DNA from 2 places in the Streptomyces sp. W16 genome. Region 1 is predicted to be linked to the other one. Evidence: riboswitches for the same ligand, from Rfam matches in the RefSeq annotation. Region 1 holds a riboswitch; the other holds the start of a gene.
What was found. Region 1 has a riboswitch for ZMP and ZTP ahead of R6V09_RS17140 (glycine hydroxymethyltransferase). Riboswitches for the same ligand answer to the same signal wherever they lie in the genome.
Positions count from the first base shown of each region.

Region 2: it holds a riboswitch for ZMP and ZTP, as region 1 does, so the genes downstream of both, R6V09_RS29750 (bifunctional 5,10-methylenetetrahydrofolate dehydrogenase/5,10-methenyltetrahydrofolate cyclohydrolase) here and R6V09_RS17140 (glycine hydroxymethyltransferase) in region 1, are expected to answer to the same signal.

Region 1 is NZ_JAWOAI010000111.1:354-8,984, reverse strand. It holds gene R6V09_RS17175 (decaprenylphospho-beta-D-erythro-pentofuranosid-2-ulose 2-reductase) at 1-130, shown strand, start outside; gene R6V09_RS17170 (2'-5' RNA ligase family protein) at 137-715, opposite strand; gene trpS (tryptophan--tRNA ligase) at 924-1,937, opposite strand; gene R6V09_RS17160 (RNA polymerase sigma factor) at 2,048-2,650, shown strand; gene R6V09_RS17155 (hypothetical protein) at 2,637-3,545, shown strand; gene R6V09_RS17150 (hypothetical protein) at 3,729-4,418, shown strand; gene R6V09_RS17145 (hypothetical protein) at 4,527-5,141, shown strand; gene R6V09_RS17140 (glycine hydroxymethyltransferase) at 5,180-6,634, opposite strand; ZMP/ZTP riboswitch at 6,666-6,755, opposite strand; partial or broken gene R6V09_RS17135 (aminotransferase class III-fold pyridoxal phosphate-dependent enzyme) at 6,847-6,978, shown strand; gene R6V09_RS17130 (hypothetical protein) at 7,153-8,004, shown strand; partial or broken gene R6V09_RS17125 (aminotransferase-like domain-containing protein) at 8,036-8,631, opposite strand, start outside.
Region 2 is NZ_JAWOAI010000258.1:2,039-13,826, reverse strand. It holds partial or broken gene R6V09_RS29765 (cytochrome c oxidase subunit I) at 1-676, opposite strand, end outside; gene R6V09_RS29760 (RNA polymerase sigma factor) at 782-1,303, shown strand; gene R6V09_RS29755 (CU044_5270 family protein) at 1,391-2,293, shown strand; gene R6V09_RS29750 (bifunctional 5,10-methylenetetrahydrofolate dehydrogenase/5,10-methenyltetrahydrofolate cyclohydrolase) at 2,294-3,142, opposite strand; ZMP/ZTP riboswitch at 3,164-3,248, opposite strand; gene R6V09_RS29745 (hypothetical protein) at 3,275-4,114, opposite strand; gene R6V09_RS29740 (MarR family winged helix-turn-helix transcriptional regulator) at 4,174-4,662, shown strand; gene R6V09_RS29735 (nuclear transport factor 2 family protein) at 4,741-5,106, opposite strand; gene R6V09_RS29730 (hypothetical protein) at 5,278-5,571, shown strand; gene R6V09_RS29725 (ABC transporter ATP-binding protein) at 5,640-7,394, opposite strand; gene R6V09_RS29720 (S-(hydroxymethyl)mycothiol dehydrogenase) at 7,534-8,622, shown strand; gene R6V09_RS29715 (MBL fold metallo-hydrolase) at 8,622-9,251, shown strand; gene R6V09_RS29710 (SDR family oxidoreductase) at 9,338-10,252, shown strand; gene R6V09_RS29705 (hypothetical protein) at 10,262-10,789, opposite strand; gene R6V09_RS29700 (SDR family NAD(P)-dependent oxidoreductase) at 10,840-11,637, shown strand; gene R6V09_RS29695 (pyridoxal phosphate-dependent decarboxylase family protein) at 11,651-11,788, opposite strand, start outside.

The DNA of each region.
Region 1 (8,631 bases):
CGTCGCCACAGCCATCGAACTCGGCCTGCGCCGCGGCTCGGAGACGGTATGGGTCCCGGGGGCACTGCGCGTGGTGACAGCGGCGCTACGGCACCTGCCACGGGGGCTGTTCAGGCGGCTGGCCGCATAACCGCGCTCAGTGGCTGGGGATCGTGCCGCGGTCGGTACGGGCCGCCTGGGGCGGCACGACGGCGCCGCCGAAGGTGAACTCGCGGAGTTTGCGCCAGACGTCGTCGGCGCCCTGTTCGTAGAGCGCGAAGCCGGTGCAGGACCACTCCGCGCGGTAGTCGGAGAGCGCCTCGAAGGCGCGGTCCATCGACTCGTCGTCGATGCCGTGCGCCACGGTGACGTGCGGGTGGTACGGGAAGTGCAGCTCGCGCGCCATCGGCCCGGAGGCGGCCCGGATCTGCTTCTGCAGCCAGGTGCAGGCGGCGCCGCCCTCGACCACCTGGACGTAGACGACCGGGGACAGCGGCCGGAACGTGCCGGTGCCGGACAGCCGCATCGGGAAGGGGCGCCCGGCGGCGGCGACCGAGACGAGATGGTCCTCGACCTCGGCCAGCTGCGCGGCGTCCACCTCGGTGGGCGGCAACAGTGTGACGTGCGTGGGGATGCCGTGGGCCGCGGCGTCGCCGAAGCCCGCGCGCCGCTCCTGGAGCAGGCTGCCGTGAGGCTCCGGGACCGCGATCGACACGCCGATCGTTACGGTCCCCACGTCGTCTCCTGTCGTCCTGTCGGTGGTGCTGTCATGGTGCGCTCGGCGGTGCCACCGGTGGTCCTGATGCCGAGCGGGGCGGCCACGCGCGCGGCCACCCGGCTATCGACTGTACGGCCACACCCGAGTTGTGGGCAGGCGCAACCGTAGTGATGTGCAGCGCTCTGTCCAGTGGTACGCGGTCGGTACTCGGGTGCGGTCGTGCGCCTCAGTGCTTGGCGGGCAGGAAGCCCACCCGGTCGTACGCCTGGGCGAGGGTCTCGGCCGCGACGGCTCGCGCCTTCTCCGCGCCCTTGGCCAGGATCGCGTCGAGCGTCTCCGGGTCGTCCAGATACTGCTGGGTGCGCTCCCGGAACGGCGTCACGAACTCGACCATGACCTCGGCGAGGTCCGTCTTGAGCGCGCCGTACATCTTGCCCTCGTACTCCTGCTCCAGCTCGGCGACCGACTTGCCGGTGAGGGTCGACTGGATGGTCAGGAGGTTGCTGATGCCCGGCTTGTTCTCGGCGTCGTACCGGATCACGGTGTCCGTGTCGGTGACCGCGCTCTTGACCTTCTTGGCGGTCGCCTTCGGGTCGTCGAGGAGGTTGATGAGGCCCTTCGGGGTGGACGCCGACTTGCTCATCTTGATCGACGGATCCTGAAGGTCGTAGATCTTCGCCGTCTCCTTGAGGATGTACGGCTTCGGGATCGTGAAGGTCTCGCCGAAGCGGCCGTTGAAGCGCTCCGCGAGGTCGCGGGTCAGCTCGACGTGCTGGCGCTGGTCCTCGCCGACCGGGACCTCGTTCGCCTGGTAGAGCAGGATGTCGGCGACCTGGAGGATCGGATACGTGAACAGGCCGACGGACGCGCGGTCCGAGCCCTGCTTGGCGGACTTGTCCTTGAACTGGGTCATGCGGGCGGCCTCGCCGAAGCCGGTCAGGCAGTTCATGACCCAGGCGAGCTGGGCGTGTTCGGGGACATGGCTCTGGACGAAGAGCGTGCAGTGCTCCGGTTCGAGTCCGGCGGCCAGCAGCTGCGCGACGGCGAGGCGGGTGTTGGCGCGCAGGTCCGCCGGGTCCTGCGGGACCGTGATCGCGTGCAGGTCCACGACCATGTAGAACGCGTCGTGGGACTCCTGGAGGGCCACCCACTGGCGGACGGCGCCGAGGTAGTTGCCGAGGTGGAACGAGCCTGCGGTGGGCTGGATTCCGGAGAGCACGCGAGGACTGTCAGAGGCCATGTTCACCATTCTCTCAGGTCCCGGGCCCCGGTCCGGAACCGGTCGGAACCGGGTCGGAAGAGCTGCGGCACGGGTGGGAACCGATCCGCCTCGGGCGGTGTACCAAATATGTGAAGACGCGGGAGGGGGGCCGCATCGTCGATGAGGCCGCGGTGATCGCACGCGTACGCGCCGGAGAGCCGGAGGCGTACGCGGAGCTGGTGCGGGCCCACACGGGTATCGCGCTCAGGGCGGCCGCGGCACTCGGGGCGGGTGCGGACGCGGAGGACGTGGTGCAGCAGGCCTTCGTCAAGGCGTACTGCGCGCTGGGCAGGTTCCGGGAGGGCTCGGCGTTCAAGCCGTGGCTGCTGTCGATCGTCGCCAACGAGACGAGGAACACCGTGCGTACGGCGGCACGTCAGCGCACGCTCGCCGGCCGGGAGGCGGCGTTCGCGGAGGCCGAGCCGCTGATACCGGAATCGGCTGATCCAGCGGTCGCCACGCTGGAGACGGAGCGCCGCGCGGCCCTGCTGTCCGCCCTGGACCAGCTCAGCGAGGAGCACCGCCTGGTCGTGACCTACCGCTATCTCCTGGAGATGGACGAGCCGGAGACGGCCCAGGCCCTGGGCTGGCCGCGCGGCACGGTGAAGTCCCGGCTGAACCGCGCCTTGAAGAAGCTCGGGCGACTGCTGCCGGATTTCCGGCCTCGGGAAGGGGGTGATGAGCGTGAGTGAGGGACGGGAGTCCTACGACGGTGAGGGCGCCGACGCGGCCTCTCGGCTGCCGGAGGAGCTGCGGGCGCTGGGGCGTTCGCTGGACGCGCGGGGCGGTGGAGGGGCCGTCGGGTCCGAGTCGATGGTCGAGCGGGTGCTGGCACAGATACTGGCCGAGCAGATCCCGGTCCCCGTCCAGGAGGCCGGGCCGACCGGGGTGCGGGCTCGGCTGCGCGCCGTCCGGCGCTGGATGCGGCTGCGTCGGCGCGCGCTGGCAGCGGCCGTGTGCGGTCTGCTGACGGTGCTCGTGCTCACGCCTCCGGTGCGGGCGGCGGTCTTCGACTGGTTCGGCTTCGGCGGGGTCGAGGTGCGGTACGATCCGTCGGCGGTGCCCTCGGCCGGTGCCGCGGTGCCTGGCTGCGGTCGGTCGGTGACCCTGGAGGAGGCTCGTCGGCAGGCGGGGTTCGAGCCGGTGGTGCCGGACGCGTTGGGAGTTCCGGACGCGGTGACGGTGACCGGCGAGCCGCAGGGGCGCTTTCTGGTGAGCCTGTGCTGGCGGGAGGGCGGGCACACGGTCAGGGTCGACGAGTATCCGGCCCGGCTGGACATCGGTTTCGTCAAGACGGTCCGCGAGCTGCCGGAGTGGCTGTCGCTGGACGCGACCGTGTCGCCGGACGGCATACGGGACCCGGCGCTGTGGTTCGCGCGACCGCATCTGCTGAGCTTCTGGCTGGTGGACGGGGACGGGGACCGCTATACGCGTAAGGAGCGGACGGCCGGGCCGACGCTGCTGTGGACGCACGCGGCGGGCGGAGTTCCGGGCGGTGATCTGACGTTCCGTCTGGAGGGCGTGGTGTCGAAGCCGCGGGCCGTGGAGATCGCGAAGTCGCTCGACCGGCACGAGCCGGGCGAATAGAGCGGGCGGAGTGGGAACCTCGGCAAGCCGGGCGGTGTACCAGAAGTGACAGGCGGCTCGCGGGCGGGCCGTACGGGGATCGGCTGGTTGGGGGTTCGGATGTCCGGAGGCGGGAGTGCAGGCAGGGCAGGCGGGGGTGCGGGCAGGGTTCGTGAACTGACGGCTCTGGGCGGGGCGTTGGCGATGACGCTGGCCCTGATGGTGTGGGGCGCGTCGGACGCGGCGGCAGGCGGACCGACGAGCGTGCTCGTCACCTCACCGGAGAGCGGGCAGGCCACAGCGCTGTACTACTCGGACGAACAGTACGGAACGCTCCAGCAGTTGCTCGGCCCGGAAGGCAAGGGCGCCCGCGACAAGCCGCCCGAGGCCGATCTGGCCGACGCCCGCCAGATCAACGTCACCTGGCTGATGCACGACATATCGCCCTGGCGGATCGACCGCGTCTTTCCGGTCGAGACCCGGCCGCAGGCGGTCTGGGTCCACACAGCGGCCGACGTGTCGGAGAACGCGAATCTGAACGGCTACTGGCACCGCGCCGAGCAGCCTGCCCAACTGCGCGCCCTCTTCAAGAAGTTGGGCGTCATGGGCAAGGACACCGGCGAGGACGGCTACTCGGGCATCCTCCCGGGACCGTGGCAGTCGGCCGGAACCGATCGGGCCACCACCGCACCCGACACCGGTACGACGACCAGCACGATGCGGGTCGCCGGTCAGGACAAGAGCGACGGCACCGGCTGGTGGTGGGCGATACCGGGCGCGGGTGCCGGAGCGGTACTGGCCCTCGTGCTGCGGACGTTGGCCACGCGGCGGCCACTGGACCGTTGGCGGAAGGGGCGGGAGCCGGGGCCCAGGCAGGAGTTGCGGGACGTATGAGGAGTGGAGGGGCACGGGATGGAACGCGGGAGGTTGCGGGGCGTGTGTCTCGTGGCGGCGCCGGTGTTGATGGCCCTGGCCGGAACGGCTCGGGTCCAGGCTGCCGGCATGGATCAGGTGCCGGTTCAGGTTCCGGGCCGGGACATCCCGGATCTGGCGTTGGTCGTGGCGGGGGCCACAGGCCGGACCGAGGCGTGGCACTCCGGGGAGTCGTCGTTCGCGCGCCTGTGGACGTTGTTTCAGCCGACGTACGCGGGCACGGAGCGGGTGTCGCAGGAGTGGGAAGCGGGTCGGTATCCGACGGTGCGGATCACCGTGGTGTGGGGCCTGACCGGCGTCGGCGGCTGGCCTCGGACGAGTCGGGCTCCGGGCGGTGATGTGGCGGTGCAGCGGGAGGACCAGTTGTTCGTGGCCTCGGACGGCACACCGTGGGTGCGGACGGATCCGGCTCCGGAGGTGGCGGACGACGACATCCGATGGCATCGGGCGCCGCGCTCGGTCTTCGCGCAGTGGAAGCGGGCGGGACTGCCCGGTGAGACCGGTACCGGGGGCAAGGCGGTCGCGGGCCGGCCTGAATCCGCGAACCCGGCCGGACCCGTCTGGTGGGCGGCGGCGGGTGTGGCCGTCGGGGTCGGCGGCACGCTGCTGATACGCCGCGCGGCGGCCCGGCGTGAGGCCGGACCGCCGCGCGAGGAACCACGACAGGAACTCATCGATCTGTGAGAGTCGCCGATCTTTGACAACTCGACAGAGAGCGGGTGTCAGCCGAGGTCGATCTCCGGGTACAGCGGGAAGCCGGCGACCAGATCGGTGGCGCGGCGGGAGATCTCGTCGGAGACCTTCTCGTCCAGGACGTGGGACGCCTTGCTCGCAGCGCCGGACTTCGTCGTGCCCGGCTCCGTGCTGGTGAGGACGCGGTCGATGAGAGCCGCCACCTCGTCCATCTCCGCCGTGCCCAGGCCGCGCGTGGTCAGGGCCGGGGTGCCGATGCGGATGCCCGACGTGTACCAGGCGCCGTTCGGGTCGGCCGGGATGGCATTGCGGTTGGTGACAATGCCGGAGTCCAGGAGGGCCGTCTCGGCCTGGCGGCCGGTGAGGCCGTAGGACGTCTCCACGTCGATCAGGTTGAGGTGGTTGTCCGTGCCTCCCGTGACCAGGGTGGCGCCCCGGCGCATCAGGCCGTCCGCCAGCGCGCGGGAGTTGTCGACGATGCGCTGGGCGTAGTCCTGGAAGGAGGGCTGCCTGGCCTCGGCGAGGGCCACGGCCTTCGCGGCCATGACGTGCGGGAGCGGGCCGCCGAGGACCATCGGGCAGCCGCGGTCGACCTGGTCCTTGAGGGAGTCGTCGCACAGGACCATGCCGCCGCGCGGGCCGCGCAGCGACTTGTGGGTGGTCGTGGTGACGATCTGGGCGTGCGGGACCGGGTCAAAGTCGCCGGTGAGGACCTTGCCCGCGACCAGGCCCGCGAAGTGCGCCATGTCGACCATGAGGGTCGCGCCGACCTCGTCGGCGATCTCGCGCATGATGCGGAAGTTCACCAGGCGCGGGTAGGCGGAGTAGCCGCCGACGATGATCAGCGGCTTGAACTCACGGGCGGAGGCGCGCAGGGCCTCGTAGTCGATGAGGCCGGTGACGGGGTCCGTGCCGTAGGAGCGCTGGTCGAACATCTTGCCGGAGATGTTCGGGCGGAAGCCGTGGGTGAGGTGGCCGCCGGCGTCCAGGGACATGCCGAGCATGCGCTGGTTGCCGAAGGCCCGGCGGAGTTCGGCCCAGTCGGCGTCGGAGAGGTCGTTGACCTGGCGGACGCCCGCCTTCGCGAGGGCCGGAACCTCGACGCGGTCCGCGAGGATCGACCAGAAGGCGACGAGGTTGGCGTCGATGCCGGAGTGCGGCTGGACGTAGGCGTGGCGGGCACCGAAGAGTTCGCGCGCGTGCTCGGCGGCGAGGGACTCGACGGTGTCGACGTTGCGACAGCCTGCGTAGAAGCGGCGGCCGATGGTGCCCTCGGCGTACTTGTCGCTGAACCAGTTGCCCATGGCCAGCAGGGTGGCCGGGGAGGCGTAGTTCTCGGAGGCGATCAGCTTGAGCATCTCGCGCTGGTCTGCGACTTCCTGGCCGATGGCGTCGGCGACGCGCGGCTCGACGGCACGGATCACATCGAGGGCGGCACGGAAGGCGGTGGACTCGTTGGAGAGGGGCGCGGAATTGTCGGGCATGGGGACCTCCGGACGTGGCGTTCGGCGTTCTCGGTACGGCCCAGGCGCACGGCACACATTGCAGCTCGGGCCGCTCCCCGATGGTCGGTCCCATCCCAGCGCGCCAGTCACGGCCCGCCGGTCAGCCTACCGGGCAGGCCGGACGGTGCGGCTCCCGCGTCCACCATGCGGGCGAGGACAGAAAAGGGGCACCTTCACCCCCGGGAGACGCCGTGACCAGTACGGAAGCCCTCGCCGCCGCCGACGGCGCGTGGATGACGGACGTGGAGGGACGGCACTATCTGGACCTGCTCGCCGGGTACTCGGCGCTGAACTTCGGGCACCGCAACCCACGGGTCGACGATCCGGATCGCACCGCCGCTGATGATCAGCGAGGAGGACCTGGACTGGGGGTTGGCCCAACTGCGGGCGGTGTTGGGGGTCTGGACGTCCCGGGAACTCCAGAGATCAGTGAGAGGGCCGGCACGGAGGGCCCGTGGCGATCTCCCCTCCCCTAGAGTCCCTTTGTGCTCTTTGGAATGGTGTGCGCGCTCGGCGCGGCGATCTGCTTCGGTACGGCGACAGTCCTGCAGGCGGTCGCCACGCGGGCGGCGACGACGGGTGGGGGCGGGGACGCGGCGCTGTTGCTGCGGGCGCTGCGGCAGTGGCGGTACATGGCGGGGCTCGGGCTGGACGGGCTGGGTTTCGTGTTCCAGATCGCGGCGCTGCGGTCGCTGCCCATCTACGCGGTCGGGGCGGCCCTGGCGTCGAGCCTCGCGGTGACGGCGGTGGTGGCCGCGCGGCTGCTGAAGGTGCGGCTCAGCGGGATGGAGTGGGCGGCCGTCGGTGTGGTGTGCGCGGGTCTTGCGATGCTGGGGCTGGCGTCCGGGGCGGAGGGGGACCGGGCCGGGTCCATGGCGTTGAAGTGGGCGATGTTGGGGACGGCCGGTGCGGTGCTGCTGCTCGGGCTGGTCGGGGGGCGGTTGCCGGAGCGGGGGCGGGCGTTGACGCTCGGTCTTGGCGCCGGGTTCGGGTTCGGGGTCGTCGAGGTGGCGGTCCGGCTGATCGACTCGCTCGCGCCGTCGACGCTGGTCGGCAATCCGGCGACGTATGCGCTGCTGGTGGGTGGGGGCGCCGCGTTTCTGCTGCTGACGACGGCTCTGCAGCGGGGGTCGGTGACGACGGCCACGGCGGGGCTGGTGATCGGGGAGACGATCGGGCCGGCGGCGGTGGGGGTGGTGTGGCTCGGGGACCGTACGCGGGAGGGGTTGGAGTGGCTGGCGGTGCTGGGATTTTTGGTGGCGGTGGTGGGGGCGTTGGCGTTGGCACGGTTCGGAGAGGCGCCGGCCTCCGGCGGTGGAGCGGTGGATCGTGCGGGTGAGTTGGGGTGACCGTCCCTGGGGACTGCGCCCCCAGACCCTCTCACGGCAGCACCCTGCACAGTGCCTCCACCGCTCCCTCCCACGCGTGGTCCGAGGGCGTGCCGTAGCCCACGACCAGGGCGTCCAGGGGGTCGGCCTGGGCGTGGTCGTGGCGGTAGGAGGAGAGGGGGTGGAGGGCGAGGCCCTGCCAGGCGGCGGCTTGGACCACGGACTGTTCGGTGCCGGGTGGGAGGCTGAGGACGGCGTGGAAGCCGGCGGCGATGCCGGTGACGTGGACGTCGGGGGCGTGGTGGGCGAGGGCGTCGACCAGGGTGTCCCGGCGGCGGCGGTAGCGCAGGCGGGCGGCGCGGACGTGGCGGTCGTGGGCGCCGGAGGTGATGAACTCGGCGAGGGTCAGTTGGTCCAGGACGCCGCAGGTGTCGACGCCGCCCTTTGCCTTCGCCACCTCCTCCGCCAGTGACGGGGGCAGGACCAGCCAGGCCAGGCGGAGGCCTGGCGCGAGGGACTTGCTGGCGGTGCCCAGGTAGACGACGTGGTTGGGGTCGAGGCCCTGGAGGGCGCCGATCGGCTGGCGGTCGTAGCGGAACTCCCCGTCGTAGTCGTCCTCCAGGACCAGGCCGCCGGTGCGCCGGGCCC
Region 2 (11,788 bases), on a different contig from region 1:
CGGCGTCGAAGACGTGTGCCCCGAATTTCCGATCCGCCTCCAGCGCGAACAGCGCGGCGGCGAGGACCGGGAAGGCCAGCAGGACCAGGACGGCGGTCAGCAGCACGTTCCACACGAAGATCGGCATGCGGAACATCGTCATGCCCGGTGCGCGCATGCAGATGATCGTGGTGATGAAGTTGACCGCGCCGAGGATGGTGCCGAAGCCGGAGAAGGCCAGACCCATGATCCACATGTCGGCGCCGATGCCCGGTGAGCGGACCGCGTCCGACAGCGGGCTGTAGGCGAACCAGCCGAAGTCGGCCGCACCCTGCGGGGTGAGGAAGCCACCGACCGCGATCGTCGAGCCGAAGAGGTAGAGCCAGTAGGCGAACATGTTCAGCCGCGGGAACGCCACGTCGGGCGCGCCGATCTGCAGCGGCATGATCCAGTTCGTGAAACCGGCGAACAGGGGCGTCGCGAACATCAGCAGCATGATCGTGCCGTGCATCGTGAACGCCTGGTTGAACTGCTCGTTCGACATGATCTGCAAGCCTGGTCTGGCGAGTTCGGCGCGCATGAGGAGCGCCATGACGCCGCCGATCAGGAAGAACGCGAACGACGTGACCAGGTACAGCGTCCCGATCGTCTTGTGATCCGTGGTCGTCAGCCACTTGATGCTCTTGAGGTCTCTCACGCCCCGCCTGTGTCCGCGCCCCGCCCGCACATCACACTCGACGGGCGCGACGAGAATCACGAAACCGGGTGTGACGATCGCCCGGGTGCCGGACAAGAACGGAACATGAGCAACGACGAGAACTTCGCCGCTGCCTATCGCGAGCACTACTGGGCGGTCAGCCGCTACGTTGCCCGGCGACTGGACGGGCGGAACAGCGAGGTCGAGGAAGTGGTGGCGGAGGTCTTCACCGTCGCCTGGCGCCGCCGTGCGGATCTGCCGCCGGCGCCGTTGCCCTGGCTGTACGGCGTTGCCCGCAACTGCCTGGCAAACGCGGTACGGGGGTATGGGCGCCGCCGCAGGCTCGTCGACCGGTTGGGCAACGACGAGAGCGCGCACGGGCGGCAGGTTGCTGCCGGGCCGGATACGGAGGCGCCCGGCGCCTGGGTGCACGAGGCGCTCGCGCGCTTGTCGTCGGCCGATCAGGAGGTACTGCGGCTGACGGCATGGGAGGAGCTGGGTGTGGAGGAGGTTGCCGTGGTTCTTGGGTGTGGGGTGCGGGCTGCGGCTATGAGGTTGCATCGGGCGCGGCGGAGATTGAGAGCGGAGATCGATCGGCTCGTGGTGCTTGGAGGTGCGGGGTGTTGATCGAGTACTCTGCGGCGCCGTCGTGGCTGGTCGCGCAGTTCCCCGCGCCCCTGTGGGGCGCCGCAGCTGAGCCGGAGGAGCATCGCCGTGGCCGATGAACTTGAACTCCTGCGCAGCGCCAATCCGTTCACCGCGGAAGGGCCCTTCTACGGCGATGGACCTCTGGACCATCATGCCGAGCGTCGGCTCAACCGGCTGCTGCTGCACGAACGGCGGACCGGGCGTCGCCGGCTGCTCTGGAGTCTCGTGGCCGGAGTCGCCGTAGTGGCGACCGCGTTCACGCTGTTGCTGGGCGGACCGAGCGGCACTCCTGCCGTGGCGGCGCCCCGCCCCTTGGTCGTGCAGGCGCACTCCACGCCCGTAGCCCTGAAACAGCTCGCCGCCCTCGCCGCGGCGGTCGCGGTCGACGGAACTCCCGCTCTGCGCAAGGGAACTCACGTGCAGTCCTGGAGTCTCGGCATGTCCGACGACAAACCACCGGTCACCATCCCCGAGGAACGCATCGTGCGCTGGAACGCGGACGACAGTCACACGGAACGTGTCGTCGAGCACGGGCATGTCCTCAAGGAGACGACGTATCCGCCGAGTTGGAGCGATGTCCCGCCCGAGGCCCGGCCTCCGCACGACGTGGCGGGACTGCGGGCGTACCTCCAGGAGACGGCGTACAGCAAGACGCCGTTGACCACCCCCGAACTCCTCGACGCCGTGGGGGAGTTGCTGGACCACTGGACGCTTGGGGCGCGTGAGTCGGCCGCGTTGGCGCGGGTGCTCGCGGGGGCGGACGGACTGCGGCCGGTGGGGGAGGTGACCGACCGCCTCGGGCGGCGCGGGCAGGCGTACGTCTATCAGCAGTCCGCCACCCGTCTGATGCTGATCATGGACCCGGCCACCGGCGCCGTCCTCGGAATGGAGAGCACCTTCACGAAGGACCAGCCCGAGTACGGCGTCAAGGCCGGGGCCGTCATGGACTACAGCGCGTGGACGCGCTGATCACACGCCGAGCTGCCGGGCGGCAGCCGTCACCGTCTGTTCCAGGAGCGTGGCGATCGTCATCGGGCCGACGCCGCCCGGCACCGGTGTGATCAGCGAGGCGCGCTCGGCGGCCGAGTCGAAGTCGACGTCGCCGACGTTTCCCGCGTTGTAGCCCGCGTCGAGCACGACCGCGCCCGGCTTGATGTCCTCGCCGCGGATCAGCCGGGGGCGGCCCACGGCGGCGACCACGATGTCCGCCTCGCGGACCGCCGCCGACAGGTCCCGGGTGCGGGAGTGGCAGTACGTCACCGTCGCGTCGCGGGCCAGCAGGAGCATGCCGGCCGGCTTGCCGAGGATCGCGCTGCGGCCCACGACGACGGCCCGCTTGCCGGACGGGTCGACGTCGTACTCGTCGAGCAGCCGCATGATGCCGCCGGGTGTGCAGGACACGAAGCCCGGCAGGCCGAAGCTCATCGCCGCGAAGGACGCGAAGGTGACGCCGTCGACGTCCTTCTCTGGCGCGATCGCCTCGAACGCGGCCCGCTCGTCGATGTGTTCGCCCATCGGGTGCTGGAGCAGGATGCCGTGCACGGCGGGGTCGGCGGAGAGCGCGGTGAGGGTCGCGACCAGTTCGGCTGTGGTCGTGGCGGCGGGGAGTTCGACGTGCCGGGACTCGATGCCGGCCTTGCGGCTGCGGTTCTGCTTCATCCGGACGTAGGTGACGGATGCCGGGTCCGAGCCGACCAGGACCGTCGCCAGACAGGGCGCCGTACCGGTGCGTTCAGTGAGGTCGGCGGCCTGCTTCGCGGTGTCCTCGACGATGCGCCGGGCGAGCGCGGTGCCGTCCATGAGCCGTGCTTGAGACATGATCCACTCCTGAGCTGGTTGACCAATCGCCCAGGCGCACGGCATCGACTCCGCGTGGGCCGCTCCACGGTGGTGCTCCACCTCAGCGCCAGTCACGACCCACGAACAGCGTAACCGAGGGGACTATGGCCGTCAGGACCCGCTCTCCTCGGGCGGTGCCGTCGGGTCGACACCGGCGAGGAATCCCCGGGCCTGTGCTGCGAGACGTGGGGCTCCGATGGCGCTCGCCCAGCGCTCGACCTCCGTCGCGAGCGCCTTGGCCCCGGCCTCGTCACCCGAGTCCCGGGCCAGGACGGCGAGCAGCAGCAGTTGGGACAGCGTGCCGGGGACCGTGCCTGCGCCGGCGCCCAGTGTGGTCGCCCGGCGCCAGCGGTCCAGGGCCAGGTCGTGGTCACCGGCGTCGTGGTCGTGGTCGCCGAGGTGGCGCAGGGCCTCGCGGGCCAGCAACGGGTCGTCGCCGGACTCGGCGGCGCGCAGTGCGGATGCGTAGTGAGGGGGTGCTCCCGCCAGGTCGGCGAAGTGGTTGTCCGTGATCAGGCCGAGGTACATCTCGGCCCAGCCCCGGCGCCCCTCGTCCGGGGCGCTGTCCCGCAGCGCCTGCGCCTCGCGGAGCAGGGACGCGAGGGTTTTCGGATCCTTGCCGTCGGGGCCCAGCCGCAGTCGACCGTCGACGACGAGCAGTCGGCGATAGGTGTTCCGCAGCCGCGCGAAGTCCAGGTCCCAGTCACCGCCCGGGAACTCCTTCCCGGCCGCTTCGATACGTGCCGTCGCGGTGTCCGTACCCGCGAACCAGTCCTGTTCCAGGGCCACTTGGGCGGCGGCGCGGGCGATCCGCGCCCGGGGGTCCGGCTCGTCGGCGGTGCACGCGTCCAGCAGGCGGGAGGCGCGCTGCCATCGTCCCGTCACGCTCAACTCGTGGGCTGCGGCGATGAGTTCTTCGACGGGGATGGCCGCGTTCACTGTGGATGTCATGGCGGGGAAGGTAGTTATGCGAAAAACTATCCACAAGAAAACCACTGCGGGAGGCAGACGTGGACGACTCGGTCGACCGGCATGTGGCGCTCTGGGCGAAGGAACTCCCCTGGATGGACCCGGTGAAGGAGCAGGTCTTCTTCCGGCTGGCGATCCTGGCCCGCCACGCCGGTCAGGCGCGGCGGGACGTGCTCGACGCCGACGGGCTCAAGCAGTGGCAGTTCAAGGTGCTGCTGATGCTGCGCAGGCTCGGGCCGCCGTACGAGACGAGCCCGTCACAGTTGGCGGAACTGCTGGGACTGACGCGTGGGGCGCTCTCCGCGCGGCTGGCGGCCGTCGAGGAGGCGGGGCTGATCGCCCGTACCCATGAGACGGGGGACCGGCGGCGGGTGCGGGTGCGGCTCACCGACGCCGGATACGCAGTCCTTGAGGAGCATGTGGCGGCGGAGGAAGCGGGCGAGCTCGCGCTGCTCGCAGCACTGACCCCAGCAGAGCGGCGGACGCTCGCAGACCTGCTGCGGAAACTGGTGCTCGCCGTCGAGTCCTAGCGGTGCCGGCGGGTACCGTGCTGGCCGAGAAGGTCCAGGTCAGCCGGGTGGTGACCCGGACCTTCGGCACCAAATTCGCTAGCCGTCCCATGCCTGGATCATGGTCTGCCGGGTGATCTTGCCGTCGTCCAGTACGAGCATCGACTCGGCCAGGACCCGGGTCCCGTCGGCGTACTGACAGGACTCGCTGTAGGCGACTCGGTCCCCCTGTACGACGCACTCCTCCAGTTTGTGCGTCATGTCGCGGCTGTAGACATCGGCGAGCATGGCGCCGATCTCGTCCCGGCCGTGCAGGACCTTGGGATTGCTGGGCTGGGTCTGATGGTCGACGACGTGGATCTCCGCGTCGTCGGCGTAGAGCGACAGAAGTGTCGCCGCTGTGTGATCTTCGATGCCCCGGCGCAGGGCTTCGGTGTCGAAGCCGGGGCGTGCCGCGGTGCCCATGGTGACCTCCTCGGAGGGCCGCGGCCCGAACAGGAGCGAGCCGCGCGGGCCTCTCCTACGAGACTCCTCCGCCGCGCCGGGGTCGGCAAACCGAGCGGGCGTACTCCGCCTGACGGGTGAGCGGCGACCGGTGCCCGTGACCGTGCGGCTACCGTCCGCGTTGCTGGAAGCATGATTTCAACACGACGTATTGCCGCCGCCGTTGGTCTCGCCGTCGGGGTCACCGGTCTCGTCGCGCCGATGGCGAACGCCGCCGACGCGCCCGCCTTCAAGGACGGCAAGGTCAGCCCGGTCGCCCTCCTGGACTCGCTCGCGGTGAGCGAGATCCCCGCCGAGCACCAGGCGCAGATCCCGAAGGTCGCCGACCAGATGAAGGCGCTGAACCACCTGAACGACCTCCAGCAGCTGCACCAGGTCACCGACATGGCCGCGCCGGTCACGGGACTCCTCCCCGCCGTCGAGTAGCGGGACCGCGCAGCGCGCAGACCTTGAGGGCCGTCCGGAAACGGGCGGCCCTCAGTCGTGCGGCGGCATCAGCCCGCCGTCGCCAGGAACTGCGTCGCCGCCAGCTCCGCGTAGAGCGGGTCGGCGCTCACCAGCTCCCGGTGCGTCCCCACCGCGCGGACCCGGCCCGCGTCCATGACGACGATCCGGTCGGCCATCGTCACCGTGGACAGCCGGTGCGCGACGACCAGGACCGTCGTCGTACGGGCCACATCGGCGACGGTGTCGCGCAGGGCCGCCTCGTTGACCGCGTCCAGCTGCGAGGTCGCCTCGTCCAGGAGCAGCAGTCGGGGATGGCGCAGCAGGGCGCGGGCGATCGCGACGCGCTGGCGTTCGCCGCCGGAGAGGCGGGTGCCGCGGTGGCCGACCAGGGTGTCGACGCCCTTCGGGAGCCGGGCGACCAGACCGTCGAGACGGGTCGTCTTCAGGACGCGGGTGACGGCGTCGTCGTCCGCGTCCGGGTTGCCGAGTAGCAGGTTGTCGCGCAGTGAGCCCGACAGGACCGGCGCGTCCTGCTCCACATAGCCGATGGCGGACCGGAGCCCGGACAGCTCCCAGTCCGCGAGGTCCCGGCCGTCGAGGGTGATGGCGCCGGACTCGGGGTCGTAGAAGCGCTCGATGAGGGAGAACACGGTGGTCTTGCCCGCGCCGGACGGGCCGACGAACGCCGTCATGCCCTGGGCCGGTACCTCGAAGGTCACGCCGTGGTGGACGTAGGGCAGGTCGTCGGCGTAGCGGAAGCGGACGTCGTCGAAGGCGAGGGCCGCGGGCTCGGCGCCGGGGGAGGGCAACTGGGCCGGGAGGGAAGGGGGTTCGGCGGGGAGCTGGAGCGCTTCCTGGATGCGGGAGAGGGCCGCCGCGCCCGTCTGGTACTGCGTGATCGCGCCGACGACCTGCTGGACGGGCATCATCAGGTAGAAGACGTAGAGGAGGAACGCGACCAGTGTGCCGACGTCGATCGCGCCCGTCGCCACCCGTGCCCCGCCCACCGCGAGGACGGTGATGAACGCGATCTGCATCGACAGGCCGGCCGTATTGCCCGCCGCCGCAGCCCACTTGGCCGCGCGGATGCTCTGCCGCCAGGACTCCTCGGCCGCCGCGTGCAGGGTGCGCTCCTCGCGGTTCTCGGCGCCGGACGCCTTCACCGTGCGCAGCGCGCCGAGGATCCGCTCCAGCGAGGCGCCCATCACACCGATCGCGTCCTGCGCCTGCCGGCTGGCCCGGTTGATGCGCGGCACGATCACACTGAGCACGGTGCCCGCGCCCACGATCACGGCAAGGGTGACGGCCAGCAGCACGGGGTCGACCAGACCCATCAGCACCACCGTCGCGACGAGAATGAGCCCTTCGGTGCCGAGACCGACCAGCGAATCGGTGGTGACCTCGCGCAGGAGCGTGGTGTCGGAGGTGATGCGGGCCATCAGGTCGCCGGGCTCGCTGCGGTCCACCGCGCTGATCCGCAGCCGCAGCAGATACGACGACAGGGCCCGCCGCGCGCCGAGCACCACCGACTCGGCGGTGCGCCGCAGAACATACGAACCCAGCGCGCCCAGCGCCGCGTTGGCGACCACCAGCGCCGACATCGCGAGCAACGCCCCGGTGATCGTCCGGTCGTGCGAGAGGTCGTCGATGAGTCCCCGCGCCACCAACGGCAGCAACAGCCCGGTGCCGCCGGTGACCAGCGAGAGCAGCGCGCCCGCCAACAGGGCCCAGCGGTGCGGCCGTACGTAGTCGAGGAGCAGCCGCCAGGCCGGCGGGTCGCTCCGAGTCCCTGCGATGGCCACAGTGCTCCTCGGGATGCGGTCGGAACATTCAGGCTACGTCGGCCGCCGCCGGCGGTGTCGACCCGCTGTCGTGCCCTTACCGATCAGTCACGCGTAGGGTCTCGGGCAGGGACAACGATCGACGAAAGGGTTCAGGACCATGGCGCAGGAAGTGCGCGGCGTGATCGCGCCGGGAAAGAACGAACCGGTCCGGGTCGAGACGATCGTCGTACCCGACCCCGGCCCCGGTGAGGCCGTGGTGAAGGTACAGGCCTGCGGGGTCTGTCACACCGACCTGCACTACAAGCAGGGCGGCATCAGCGACGACTTCCCCTTCCTGCTGGGGCACGAGGCGGCGGGGATCGTGGAGTCGGTCGGCGAGGGCGTCACAGACGTCGCCCCGGGCGACTTCGTGATCCTCAACTGGCGTGCGGTGTGCGGGAACTGCCGGGCCTGTCTGCGCGGCCGGCCGCAGTACTGCTTCAACACCCACAACGCCAAGCAGAAGATGACCCTTGCCTCGACCGGCCAGGAACTCTCCCCGGCCCTCGGCATCGGCGCCTTCGCCGACAAGACACTGGTGGCGGCGGGACAGTGCACCAAGGTCGACCCGACCGTCTCCCCGGCCGTCGCCGGTCTCCTCGGCTGCGGCGTGATGGCCGGTATCGGCGCGGCGATCAACACCGGGAACGTCGGGCGCGGCGACACCGTCGCCGTCATCGGCTGCGGCGGAGTTGGCGACGCGGCGATCGCCGGGGCCCGGCTCGCGGGCGCGGCGCGGATCATCGCCGTCGACATCGACGACCGCAAGCTGGAGAAGGCCCGCTCGATGGGCGCCACCCACACCGTCAACTCCAAGACGTCCGACGCCGTCGAGGCGATCCGCGAACTGACCGGCGGCTTCGGCGCCGATGTCGTCATCGAGGCGGTCGGCCGCCCGGAGACGTACAAGCAGGCCTTCTACGGCCGTGACTTGGCCGGCACGGTCGTCCTCGTCGGCGTCCCGACGCCGGAGATGAAGCTCGAACTCCCGCTCCTGGACGTCTTCGGGCGCGGCGGTTCCCTCAAGTCGTCCTGGTACGGCGACTGTCTGCCCTCCCGTGACTTCCCGATGCTGATCGACCTGCACCAGCAAGGCCGCCTGGACCTGGGCGCGTTCGTCACGGAGACGGTCCAACTCGACGAGGTGGAGAAGGCGTTCGAGCGGATGCACGGCGGCGACGTGCTGCGTTCGGTGGTGGTGCTCTGATGGGCGCGCGCATCGAACACCTCGTCACCTCAGGGCAGTTCACGCTCGACGGCGGCACCTGGGACGTCGACAACAACGTGTGGATCGTCGGCGACGACCACGAGGTCGTCGTGATCGACGCCGCCCATGACGCCGACGCCATCCTCGCGGCGATCGGCGACCGCACACTGACCGCCATCATCTGCACCCACGCCCACAACGACCACATCGACGCCGCCCCCGCCCTCGCGGACCGCACCGGCGCCACGATCTGGCTGCACCCCGACGACCTGCCCCTGTGGAAGCAGACCCACCCCGACCGGGACCCCGACGCCCATCTCGCCGACGGCCAGGTGATCGAGGCCGCGGGCGCCGACCTGAAGGTCCTGCACACGCCAGGGCACGCGCCCGGCGCGGTCTGCCTCTACGACCCCGGGCTCGGCACGGTCTTCACCGGCGACACCCTCTTCCACGGCGGCCCGGGCGCCACGGGACGGTCGTACTCCCACTTCCCGACCATCATCGACTCCATCCGCGACCGCCTCCTGACCCTGCCGCCGGAGACGAAGGTGCTCACGGGACACGGCGACTCGACCACGATCGGCGCCGAGGCCGGGCAGCTGGAGGAGTGGATCGCCCGGGGCCACTGACGCCTCGGACAAAACCCGACAGGAGATGTCCGGCTTCTCCGGCAGGCTCGACACGAGACACGTCGAACGAGCACGGGAGGTCGGACATGCCGGGCCCACTGGAAGGCAAGGTCGCGCTGGTCGCGGGGGCGACCCGCGGAGCGGGACGCGGCATCGCCGTGGAACTGGGCGCGGCCGGCGCCACCGTCTACGTGACCGGCCGCTCCACCCGGGCCCGGCGCTCGGAGTACGACCGGCCCGAGACCGTCGAGGACACCGCCGACCTCGTCACCGCGGCCGGCGGCCAGGGCATCGCCGTACCCACCGACCACCTTGAACCCCCGGCCGTACGGGCCCTCGTCGACCGTATCGACGACGAACAGGGCCGCCTCGACATCCTCGTCAACGACATCTGGGGCGGCGAGCACCTCTTCGCCCGGGACACCCCCGTCTGGGAGCACGACCTCGACAAAGGGCTCCGCCTCCTCAGGCTGGCGGTCGAGACACACGCGATCACCAGCCACCACGCCCTGCCCCTGCTGCTGCGCAGGCCCGGCGGCCTGGTCGTCGAGGTCACCGACGGGACCGCCGAGTACAACCGCGACACCTACCGCGTCTCCTTCTTCTACGACCTCGCCAAGTCGTCCGTCCTGCGCATGGCCTTCGCCCTCGGCCACGAAATCGGCCCGCGCGGCGCCACCGCAGTGGCGCTGACCCCGGGCTGGCTGCGCTCGGAGATCATGCTCGACCAGTTCGGCGTCCGCGAGGAGAACTGGCGCGACGCCCTCGACCGCGTCCCCCACTTCGCCATCTCGGAGACCCCGCGCTACGTCGGCCGCGCCGTCACCGCCCTCGCGACCGACCCCCAAGTGGCCCGCTGGAACGGGCAGTCGCTGTCCAGCGGCGGACTCGCCCCGGTCTACGGCTTCACGGACCTCGACGGCAGCCGCCCGGACGCGTGGCGGTACCTGGTGGAGGTACAGGACGTGGGGAAGCCGGCGGACGTGACCGGGTACCGGTGAGGGGCGGGGTCATGCCCGGGTCACCGGCCAGTGCGCGGAGTGGCCCGGCGGCAGCGCCAGATCGTCCCGTACGGCCGCGTTGTAGCCCTCGCGACCGGCGCGCTGCCGTGCCAGCAGGGCCTGCCAGGCGACCGGATCGCGCGTCTCGTCGCGCAGGAACTGCTCCATCTCCATCACCGCGACGACCCACACCCGGGCCCGCTCCACCACCTCAGGACTCCCCAGCAGGATCAGCGCCTCCCCGGACGGATCCCTGGCCACGGACGCCTCCGCCATCAGCGGTGTCGCCTCCTCGGGAGTCAGCGGATGGGGATGCGGATCGTTGCCGAAGTGGGAGGCGACACGGTAGTTCAGGGTCACGGACGCCTTCAGGGTCCTGGCGTACTCGGTGTACACGGTGAGCCGTCGTTCCTCCCAACGCGCCGCCTGCTCGTGCCGGAACCGCACCCGGTCGCCCCGCATCACCGCCAGATACGAGCCGAGCGCACCGATCACCACACCGATCAGCGCGGGCAGTTGCTGTATGAACGCGTTCATGTCCGCACGGTATCTGCCGAGTTGATCGTTACGGCAGTACGTTCGGGGCCATGACTGACTCAAGGCGCTTCGAGGGGTACGGAGTTCTCGTCACCGGTGCGGCCCGCGGCATCGGTGCGGCCGTCGCGCGGCGGCTCGCCGAGGAGGGGGCGCGGGTGCTGGTGACCGACGTCGATCCGGCCGAGGCGGAGAAGACGGCGGCGGCGCTGCGCGAACTCGGCCTCGGGGCCGAGGCGTTCGGGTGCGACGTGGGGGACCGGGAGGCGGTGGAGCGGGCCGTCGCTCATGCCGTGGCGACGTTCGGGGCGCTCGACGTCCTGGTCAACAGCGCGGCCCACTGCACCCCCGACCTCCCGCTCTTCGAGGACGAGCCGGACGACGAGTGGGCCCGCGACCTCGACATCACGCTGACCGGACCGTACCGCTGCTGCCGTGCCGCACTGCCGCACCTGGCCGCCTCCGGACGGGGAGCCGTCGTCAACATCGGTTCCGTGAACGGGGTTCAGGACTTCGGCAACCACGCCTACAGCGCCGCCAAGGCCGGACTCGGCTCCCTGACCCGCACCCTCGCCGGGCACGCGGCCAAGCGGGGCGTGCGGGTCAACCTGGTGGTGCCGGGCACCGTCCGCACCTCCGCCTGGGAGGGGCGGGAGGACGACCTGGACGCCGTACGCGGGCTGTATCCGCTCGGCCGGGTCGGCGAGCCCGAGGACATCGCGGCGGCCGTCGCGTTCCTCGCCTCGCGCGACGCCTCCTGGATCACCGGCACGGCCCTGAACGTCGACGGCGGCCTCACCGCGGTCAACACCGGCTTCCGGCAGGCCGTCCGGCCACGGAGGCGGGCGTAGCCGCCCCGGCAGATCAGCGAACCGGTGCCGCCGCGAGAGCCGCGAGCACCCGGTCCGTATCGGCCTCGGACGTACGCCAGTTGCTGAACGCGGCGCGCAACGCGGGCGTCCCCTCGTACACCGTCGGAGTCAGGAACGCCTCGCCGGAGGC